Regions from separate parts of the Halalkalibacter sp. HAAS-P013 genome, predicted to be linked through region 1. Evidence: predicted binding sites of a transcription regulator. Region 1 holds the regulator's gene; the other holds the start of a gene.
What was found. Region 1 encodes Rex, which represses fermentation and respiration genes when NADH is low (regulators of the CRP and FNR family bind a similar motif). Its sites were predicted from a motif close to TTGTGAAATATTTCACAA; they were not measured.

Region 1 (4,443 bases):
GAGGAAAAGCTTCGAATATAAGCGCCATAGAAAGAGGCATCATGATTCCACCACCAATGCCTTGAAGCCCTCGGAAGATAATTAACGAACTCAGATTCCATGAAAGAGAACCGAGTAAAGAGCCTAACACAAAAATGGCTAACCCGAGAATATATAGTTTCTTTTTCCCAAACCGATCACCGAGATAGCCTGTAACTGGTACGGTCATCCCCATTGTTACCATAAATATCGTTATAACCCATCCAGTTGCAACCGCATCTGAATTAAACACATTCATTAGTTGTGGTACAGCTGGATTTAACATGCTATTATTTAAAATCATTGTAAAGGATCCGAGCAGCACAGCTACAACGACCATCCACTTTCCTGACACTTTCATTGTTATCCACACCATTTCGTCTGTCGAAATATTATAGCTGTATCATAACATAAGTGTTAATGCAGGAACACTATTTAGATCGACCTAGAACCACCAATAAGAGGCAAACCCCTTCTTTCTTTAGAGTCTACCTCTTTTTCCATTTAGATCGCTTCTTTTAACCCTTTACCAGCTGCTCCAAATCCATTTTCGTTGTTTCTCTTTTTAAATACGACGCTTTTCAAGTATGGCAATACCCATCTATCTCCACCGTAGCGACCAGCATTGGCTCCTGCTACTATAATAAACATTGAGATTAAGATCATCCACGGATTTGAAGAAATCGTTCCGGCAAACAAGAATGACATGTTCATTACTACTCCGAAGAAAGCTGCTGCTGATGTGAATACCCCTAAAATTAATCCTAATCCTACTAATACTTCTCCCCAGGCCACCATAAAGCTAAACATATCTGCGTTCGGGATCGCTATACTCTCTAAAAATGATACGTAGTTTGGATACATTAACGCTTCCCCGCTCATCACTGGGTTTGCCACGGATCCTTGTAAATAGCCTCCTGCGTTAAAGTCTCCAGTCACCTTTCCCCATCCTGCTGTTAACCAAGACCATCCTAGATATACTCGTAAGAACAACCATACTCCCGCGACATATTTGTTTTCTCTGAAAAATTGACCGATCATTGTAAGTCCTCCTTCTATTTGCTCTTTGTTTGTTCAACACTTCACATGAATTAGTGAAGTAGTTGATGTTTTTTTAGAGTCGGCTGTGATATTCCTTTTTGTTATGTGAATGTTTTCACAACCTTTTCTATATTCATAGTATAGGACAGGACAACCTTTTTGGCTACCCTATTTAAAGACATGTCAAACTATGTTCAATATCTCACAAAACAGTATAAAAAAGAGTGACTTCCATCACAGCAGAAGTCACTCTTTTATGCTTTCTTCTCGTTCTCTTTCCAACCTTTGAACTTTTCGATAGGTCAGATAAGACACCCAGATACTAAATTCATAAAGAAGCAATAACGGCAAAGTCACCATCAAATGAGACAAAATCTCTGGCGGTGTTATAAAACCAGCTATTACAAGCAAAACGAAATAAGCAAACTTCCTTACCTGCGCTAGTAAACTCGGTGTTAGCATCCCTAACCGGGTAAAAAACATCACAATAACAGGAAGTTGAAATAACAATCCAAATGGCAACGTTACTTGAAAGAGAAACGAAAAGTATTCATTAATCCCATACTGCTCAGTAATTCCTAATCGTTCTGACAAACTCCCCATAAATTGAACGATAAAGGGGAAAAGAACAAAGTACGAAAACGAAAGACCAGCTAGAAATAATATGAAAGCAAACGGAATATAGGCAAGTGTAGCCTTTTGTTCCTTCTCATGTAAGCCAGGACTAACAAACGCCCAAAGCTGATACAAGATGACTGGAAACGTGATAATGAGCGCACTTGCAAAAGCAAATGTCATAAATATCCGAATCGGATCCGTCATCTTAAAAGCATTCATTGGCAAGTCTTGAGCAGTAGGTGTGCTTTGCAAGTATGTTATTAACGGTGTAGCTAAAAAGAAGCCGGCAATTAGTGCCACGATGAAGAAGACTAAAGTTATAATAATTCTTCGTCTAAGCTCCACGATGTGGTCCATTACCGACATGTCTCTTTGTTCCATTTATAGACCCTTCCTACTTAGGCTTTATCGTTATCTTTTTTCTTGTTCTCATCTTCGTCTGCTAAGCCTTTTGTTGCGTTTTTAAATTCACGTAATGTATTCCCAGCAGCTTTTCCTAACTCTGGCAACTTCTTTGGACCAAAAATTAGTAACGCAACGATTGCAATCAATGCAATGCTGCCTGCTCCTAATCCACCCATAGGTAGCACCTCCTTGTCCTATTTTCATTATAGAGTGTGTTCAATTAGAAGGCAATGGCTTCTCGTGCTACACGTCCGTGTGAGAAAACCACTCCTATTTAAACAGAAGCTACACAGGGTAATGTTTTAAAAAATAAACCAATGCTTGTAGCTCAACCGAAAGATCAATATGGTGGACGCGTACAGTTTCCGGTACGTCGAGTCTAGCTGGTGTAAAGTTTAATATCCCTTGTATCCCTGCAGCGACTAATTGATCTGCAATCTTCTGTGCTGCAACTTGTGGCACCGTCAAAATGGCAACCGTTACTTCTGGGTCAATAACTTTCTCAAGATCACCTAGATGATGAACCGTTACGCCGCCTATTTCCTCACCAATTTTATGATCATCAACATCAAAAGCCATTACAATTCTTGTGTTATTATTTTTTGAAAAATTGTATTGTAAAAATGCCGTTCCTAAATTCCCGACACCAACAAGAACAACTTTTGTCAACTCATCTTGGTCTAGCGTTTTACGAAAAAAAGAAAGTAAATAATTCACATTATACCCATAGCCTTTTTTTCCTAGCGCTCCAAAATAAGAAAAGTCACGTCTTATCGTAGCCGAATCCACTTTCACTGCATCACTTAATTCAGTCGATGAGACACGTTGCTTACCTGAAGCAGACAAATTTTCTAAGAAACGATAATAAAGCGGCAACCGCTTCGCTGTTGCTTGAGGTATCTTCGTTTGATCAATTTTCATCCATTGCCTCCCTCCTACCATCGTTAAGTTAGCAATTCAAGACTACCGTTATTGTACACCATTTCACAGAGTTTGTAATCGTTTCACACATCTGTTCATGAAGTTGTTGAAAGATGCATTCTACGATACACTTAAGAGGTAACACCAAAAGGACGCTTTTCCCTTTTGGTGTTACCTCTTAGCAATGAGCGGAGCCGCCGTTTTCTTTTTAGTATTTTGAGTGCTCTTCTCAAAATACGTACGGCGCGCGGAGCCATTGCCAATCGGTATCCACTTTTTTTAGATAAGAGCCATTTTCCCTTTTGGTGTTACCTCTTAGCAATAAACAGAGCCGCCGTTTTCTTTTTAGTATTTTGAGTGCTCTTCTCAAAATACGTACGGCGTGTGGAGCCGTTGCCACTTTGGGCGCATTTTATTAATGAAAAACGTTTTTTTATAGGAAAAGATTTTATTAGTTAGGAATGAAATCCATGATTATTTTACAATGTAATAATGTTTGTAAGTCTTTTGGGATTGATCCCATTTTAACAAATATTAAATTAGATATCCAAACCGGGGAGCGTGTTGCCCTAGTTGGACGAAATGGTGCAGGTAAGTCAACATTACTAAAAATAATTGCAGGGCAACTTTCCTATGATAGTGGACAAGTTATGATGCCAAAAGGAACTGAGCTTGGCTACCTTGCTCAAAATACTGGCCTTGAATCAGAGTTATCCATTTGGGAAGAGATGTTAACCGTTTTTGCTCCTATACGTAAAATGGAAAAACAAATTCGGGACATGGAATTACAAATGTCTGATCCCTCCTTGCTCGAGAACGAAACTCGTTACAACAAGCTTTTAAAAGAATATGATCAGCTTCAAATCACTTTTAAAGATAAGGGTGGTTATCAGTATGAAGCTGACATTCGCGGTGTCCTTGCAGGGATGAATTTCGGTGACTTTGATTACGAAACAAAAATATCTACATTAAGTGGTGGTCAAAAAACGAGACTAGCGTTAGCAAAGTTATTGTTAACAAAGCCAGATCTTCTTATTCTTGACGAACCAACCAACCACTTAGATATTGCAACTCTTACTTGGCTTGAACAATATTTGGTTGGTTATAAGGGTGCGATTCTTATCGTGTCCCACGACCGCTACTTTTTAGATAAAATTGTGACAGAAGTGATCGAAATCTCCCGAACAAAATCAACCAAATTCATAGGAAATTATAGTGCTTATCTTGATGAAAAAGCAAAACGTTACGAACTCGAGTTAAAACAATACGAGAAACAACAAGATGAAGTCGCTAAGTTAGAAGACTTTATTCAACGGAACATTGCTAGAGCTTCGACAACGAAGCGAGCACAAAGTCGTAGGAAACAACTCGAACGAATGACTTTACTAGACCGTCCCGCTGGATCAGAGAAATCAGCTTCTTTTTCATTTGCGATTAAAC
Region 2 (4,443 bases), on a different contig from region 1:
CTAAAGCAATTGTTGTTCACAATGAATATGAAGGAATCTATAAAAAGGTATTAGTTCGTGATGATCGTATTGTAGGGATTGTTTTATACGGTGACACAAAAGATAGCAACCGATTGTTTAAAATGCTAAATGAAAAACAAGATGTATCTGACTTTACGTCTGTATCATTTCTTCAATCAGGAGAAGCTGAAACAAATGATGTGGCAAGTATGCCAAATGATGAGGTCGTTTGTGGATGTAATGGGATTAGCAAAGAAACGATTGTTCAAGCAATTCAAGAAGAAGGGGTCACAACGGTTGAGCAAGTCGGAGGATGCACAAATGCGGGTCGCTCATGTGGACGATGCAAACCTGTTATTCAAGATATCATTGCCTACACTCTTGGAGATGAATATGAGCAAGTAGCCGAGAAAAAGACCGTTTGTGGTTGTACAACATTAAGTCGTGATGAAGTAGTTGAAGAGATCCGTGAAAAAGGATTAACAACAATTAAAGAAGTTATGAATGTATTGCAATGGAAAAACGAAGAAGGTTGTTCAAAATGCCGCCCTGCTCTTAATTATTTCTTAGGGATGATTTACCCTGACTACGCGGATGAAAGAGATTCCCGTTTAGTGAATGAAAAAATGCATGCAAACATTCAAAAAGACGGTACGTACTCAGTCATTCCGAGAATGTACGGTGGAGTCACGACAGCCAAAGATTTACGCAAATTAGCGGATATTGCAGAGAAATATGATGTTCAATTATTAAAAATAACGGGCGGGCAAAGAATTGGTTTATATGGACTAGAAAAAGAACAATTGCCTGCTGTTTGGGAAGAGTTAGGAATGCCTTCTGGTTATGCTTACGGAAAAACGTTACGTACTGTTAAAACTTGCGTTGGAGCACAATTTTGCCGCTTCGGTACTCAAGATTCTATGAGTCTAGGAATTGAATTAGAGAAACGTTTTGAACGTCTTGATACGCCGCATAAAGTAAAAATGGGTGTGTCTGCTTGTCCACGAAACTGTGCAGAAGCAGGGATTAAAGATGTAGGAATTGTCGGTCTTGATGGAGGATGGGAAATTTACGTAGCAGGAAACGGTGGAACAGACCTAAGAGCTGGAGACTTGTTATGCAAAGTGAAAACAGAAGAAGAAGTTTATGAAATTACAGGAGCGTATTTACAATATTACCGTGAAACAGCTCTATATTTAGAAAGAACATCTACATGGGTTGAGCGTGTTGGGTTAAACCATGTCAAGGAAGTCTTAGCCAATGAAAAAACAAGAAATGAGTTAAATGAGAGATTAAACCAAACGCTTGTACGTTATGAAGAGCCTTGGCAAAAAGCGGTAGAAGAAGAGCAAATCCGTAATGCTTATTATTCAAAGCGTGAATTATTAAAATTATAAAAATAGAAGGGAGAGGAATCTAATGATTTCTACTGGAACTCGAATTAATATTTGTAATTATAATCAACTACCAAGTATGATTGGACAAGTTTTTGTTATAGATCATGAAGAAATTGCTGTGTTTCGACTATCAAATGGAGAGGTACGAGCAATCGAAAACAACAGTCCGCATCCAAAGGGTGGAAAATTGGCCGATGGTCTAGTAAGTGGTGAATTTGTTTATTGTCCGATTCATGATTGGATTATTTCACTAGTTGATGGGAAAGTTCAAGCTCCTGATAAAGGACTTGTCAAAACATTTTCAATTGAAATAGACGGAGAAGATGTTTTTCTCATTGTTTAACATCACTTTACGTATTCAATAATTTGTCACGAATGAAAGTGGTATTTGTGATAAAAATCACATTGTTTTATTCGAATATCTAGTAATCTTATATGTGTAAGGTAATAAAAGTTATTTAAAAAGCTAGTGAAATGGATAGGTGTATAGATGAGATTTATGATCTAAGTGTAATGGCTATACACCTTCCCTTGTGAATTAATTCACATTGTTTTAGTGAAAAATTAACCTTTAGATGTAGAGAGTGAGGGTGAATGTAAATGAACCACTGGAGAACATTCAATCAAGGAAAATGGCAAAAGGATGTAGATGTAAGAGATTTTATTCAACGTAACTATGTTTTATATGAAGGGAATGACGAGTTCTTAGAAAAAGCAACAGATCATTCAAGTAAGCTATGGGATCAAATAATGGATCTAAGTAAAAAAGAACGCGAAAATGGTGGCGTGTTAAACATGGATACTTCAATTGTTTCAACGATCGTATCTCATGAGCCAGGATACTTAAATCAAGAATTAGAACAAGTTGTTGGTTTGCAAACAGATGAACCTTTTAAAAGATCGATGCAACCATTTGGCGGCATTCGAATGGCTGCTGATTCGTGCAACGCATACGGATATACATTATCTCAAGAAGTAGAAGAAATCTTTACGAAATATCGTAAAACACATAATCAAGGCGTGTTTGATGCCTACACTCCAGAGATGAGGATGGCTCGTAAGGCAGGAATTGTTACTGGTCTTCCAGATGCTTACGGACGAGGAAGAATCATCGGAGATTACCGAAGAGTAGCCCTTTACGGCGTAGACTTCTTAATTAAACAAAAACAAGATGAATTAAATACAACTGGTTCGACTATGTCAGAAGATGTGATTCGTGACCGCGAAGAAATCGCTGAACAAATTAAAGCACTTAAGGAATTAAAGGAAATGGCAGCGTCTTATGGTTTTGATATCTCACAACCAGCCACGACGGCGAAAGAAGCTTTCCAATGGTTATACTTTGCTTACTTAGCAGCGATCAAAGAGCAAAATGGAGCAGCGATGAGCTTAGGCCGAGTCTCTACGTTCTTAGACATTTATATAGAACGTGACTTACAGGAAGGTACATTAACGGAAGTGGAAGCTCAAGAGCTTGTTGACCATTTCGTGATGAAACTACGTCTAGTGAAATTTGCAAGAACACCAGATTATAATGAATTGTTTAGTGGCGATCCTACTTGGGTGACAGAATCAATTGGTGGAGTTGGCGTAGACGGTAGACCGCTTGTAACGAAAAATTCATTCCGATTTTTGCATACATTAGACAACTTAGGGCCAGCTCCAGAGCCAAATTTAACGGTATTATGGTCCAACCAGTTACCTAAAGGCTTCAAAGAGTATTGCTCAAACATGTCGATTAAAACAAGTTCGATACAATACGAAAATGATGATCTCATGAGAGCAAGTTACGGTGATGATTATGGAATTGCTTGTTGTGTAAGTGCTATGAAAATTGGTAAACAAATGCAGTTCTTCGGGGCACGAGCGAATTTAGCGAAAACACTATTGTATGCTATTAATGGTGGAATTGATGAAAAGTTAAAAGTGCAAGTGGGTCCTTCATTATCGCCAATTACAGATGAATACCTAGATTATGATAAAGTTGTTGCAAACTTTGATAAAGTAATGGATTGGTTGGCCGAGTTATATATGAATACGCTTAACGTCATCCACTACATGCATGATAAGTATAGTTATGAGCGGATTGAAATGGCTCTTCATGACAAAGAAGTGATTCGCACAATGGCGTGTGGAATTGCTGGTCTATCTGTAACAGCTGATAGTTTAAGTGCTATTAAACATACGAAAGTAAAAGTTATTCGTGACGAACAAGGAATTGCTGTTGATTACGAAATTGAAGGCGATTATCCAAAGTATGGAAATAATGATGATCGTGTAGATGACATTGCTGTTTCATTAGTGAAAACGTTTATGAATAAATTGAAAAAGCATAAAACATACCGCAATGCAATTGCGACGATGTCTGTTTTAACCATTACAAGTAATGTTGTATACGGTAAGAAAACAGGAAACACACCTGATGGAAGAAAAGCTGGTGAGCCATTTGCACCAGGTGCAAATCCGCTACATGGACGCGATCAAAAAGGAGCTCTTGCTTCACTTACATCGGTTGCGAAAATTCCATATGAGTATTCACTTGATGGTGTATCAAATACGTTCAGTATCGTACCTAAGGCATTAGGAAAAGAAGATCAAGATCAAACAGCAAATCTAGTGGGAATTTTAGATGGTTATGCTAAGCAAGGGGGCCATCATTTAAATATTAATGTATTTAACCGTGATACATTGATTGATGCGATGGAACATCCAGAAGAGTACCCACAATTAACGATTCGTGTATCAGGTTATGCTGTTAACTTCATAAAGTTAACACGTGACCAACAAATAGACGTCATTAATCGTACATTCCACGAATCGCTGTAAGATGCTAAATGGCCCCCAGCTAAGAACAAAAAAATGATAGTAACTAGCGGGGGCAATTTTCGTCACCTTGGTTATCTAGGAAAATGAGGGATAAATGATGATTGGAAAAATTCATTCAATAGAAACTTGTGGAACTGTTGATGGTCCAGGATTACGATATATTGTTTTTATGCAAGGTTGCTTGCTGCGCTGTCAATATTGTCATAATCCAGATACGTGG

Region 2: a site for Rex is predicted at 1,929-1,946, ahead of pflB (formate C-acetyltransferase). Genes of this name have one in related genera too.

Annotation. Positions count from the first base shown of each region.
Region 1 covers NZ_JBWQTU010000024.1:18,621-23,063, reverse strand. The annotation lists gene AC1FXP_RS21535 (MDR family MFS transporter) at 1-379, opposite strand, end outside; gene AC1FXP_RS21530 (DoxX family protein) at 523-1,059, opposite strand; gene tatC (twin-arginine translocase subunit TatC) at 1,306-2,058, opposite strand; gene AC1FXP_RS21520 (twin-arginine translocase TatA/TatE family subunit) at 2,076-2,258, opposite strand; gene AC1FXP_RS21515 (redox-sensing transcriptional repressor Rex) at 2,368-3,003, opposite strand; gene AC1FXP_RS21510 (ABC transporter ATP-binding protein) at 3,474-4,443, shown strand, end outside.
Region 2 covers NZ_JBWQTU010000001.1:269,002-273,444, reverse strand. The annotation lists gene nirB (nitrite reductase large subunit NirB) at 1-1,397, shown strand, start outside; gene nirD (nitrite reductase small subunit NirD) at 1,420-1,740, shown strand; gene pflB (formate C-acetyltransferase) at 1,998-4,223, shown strand; gene pflA (pyruvate formate-lyase-activating protein) at 4,318-4,443, shown strand, end outside.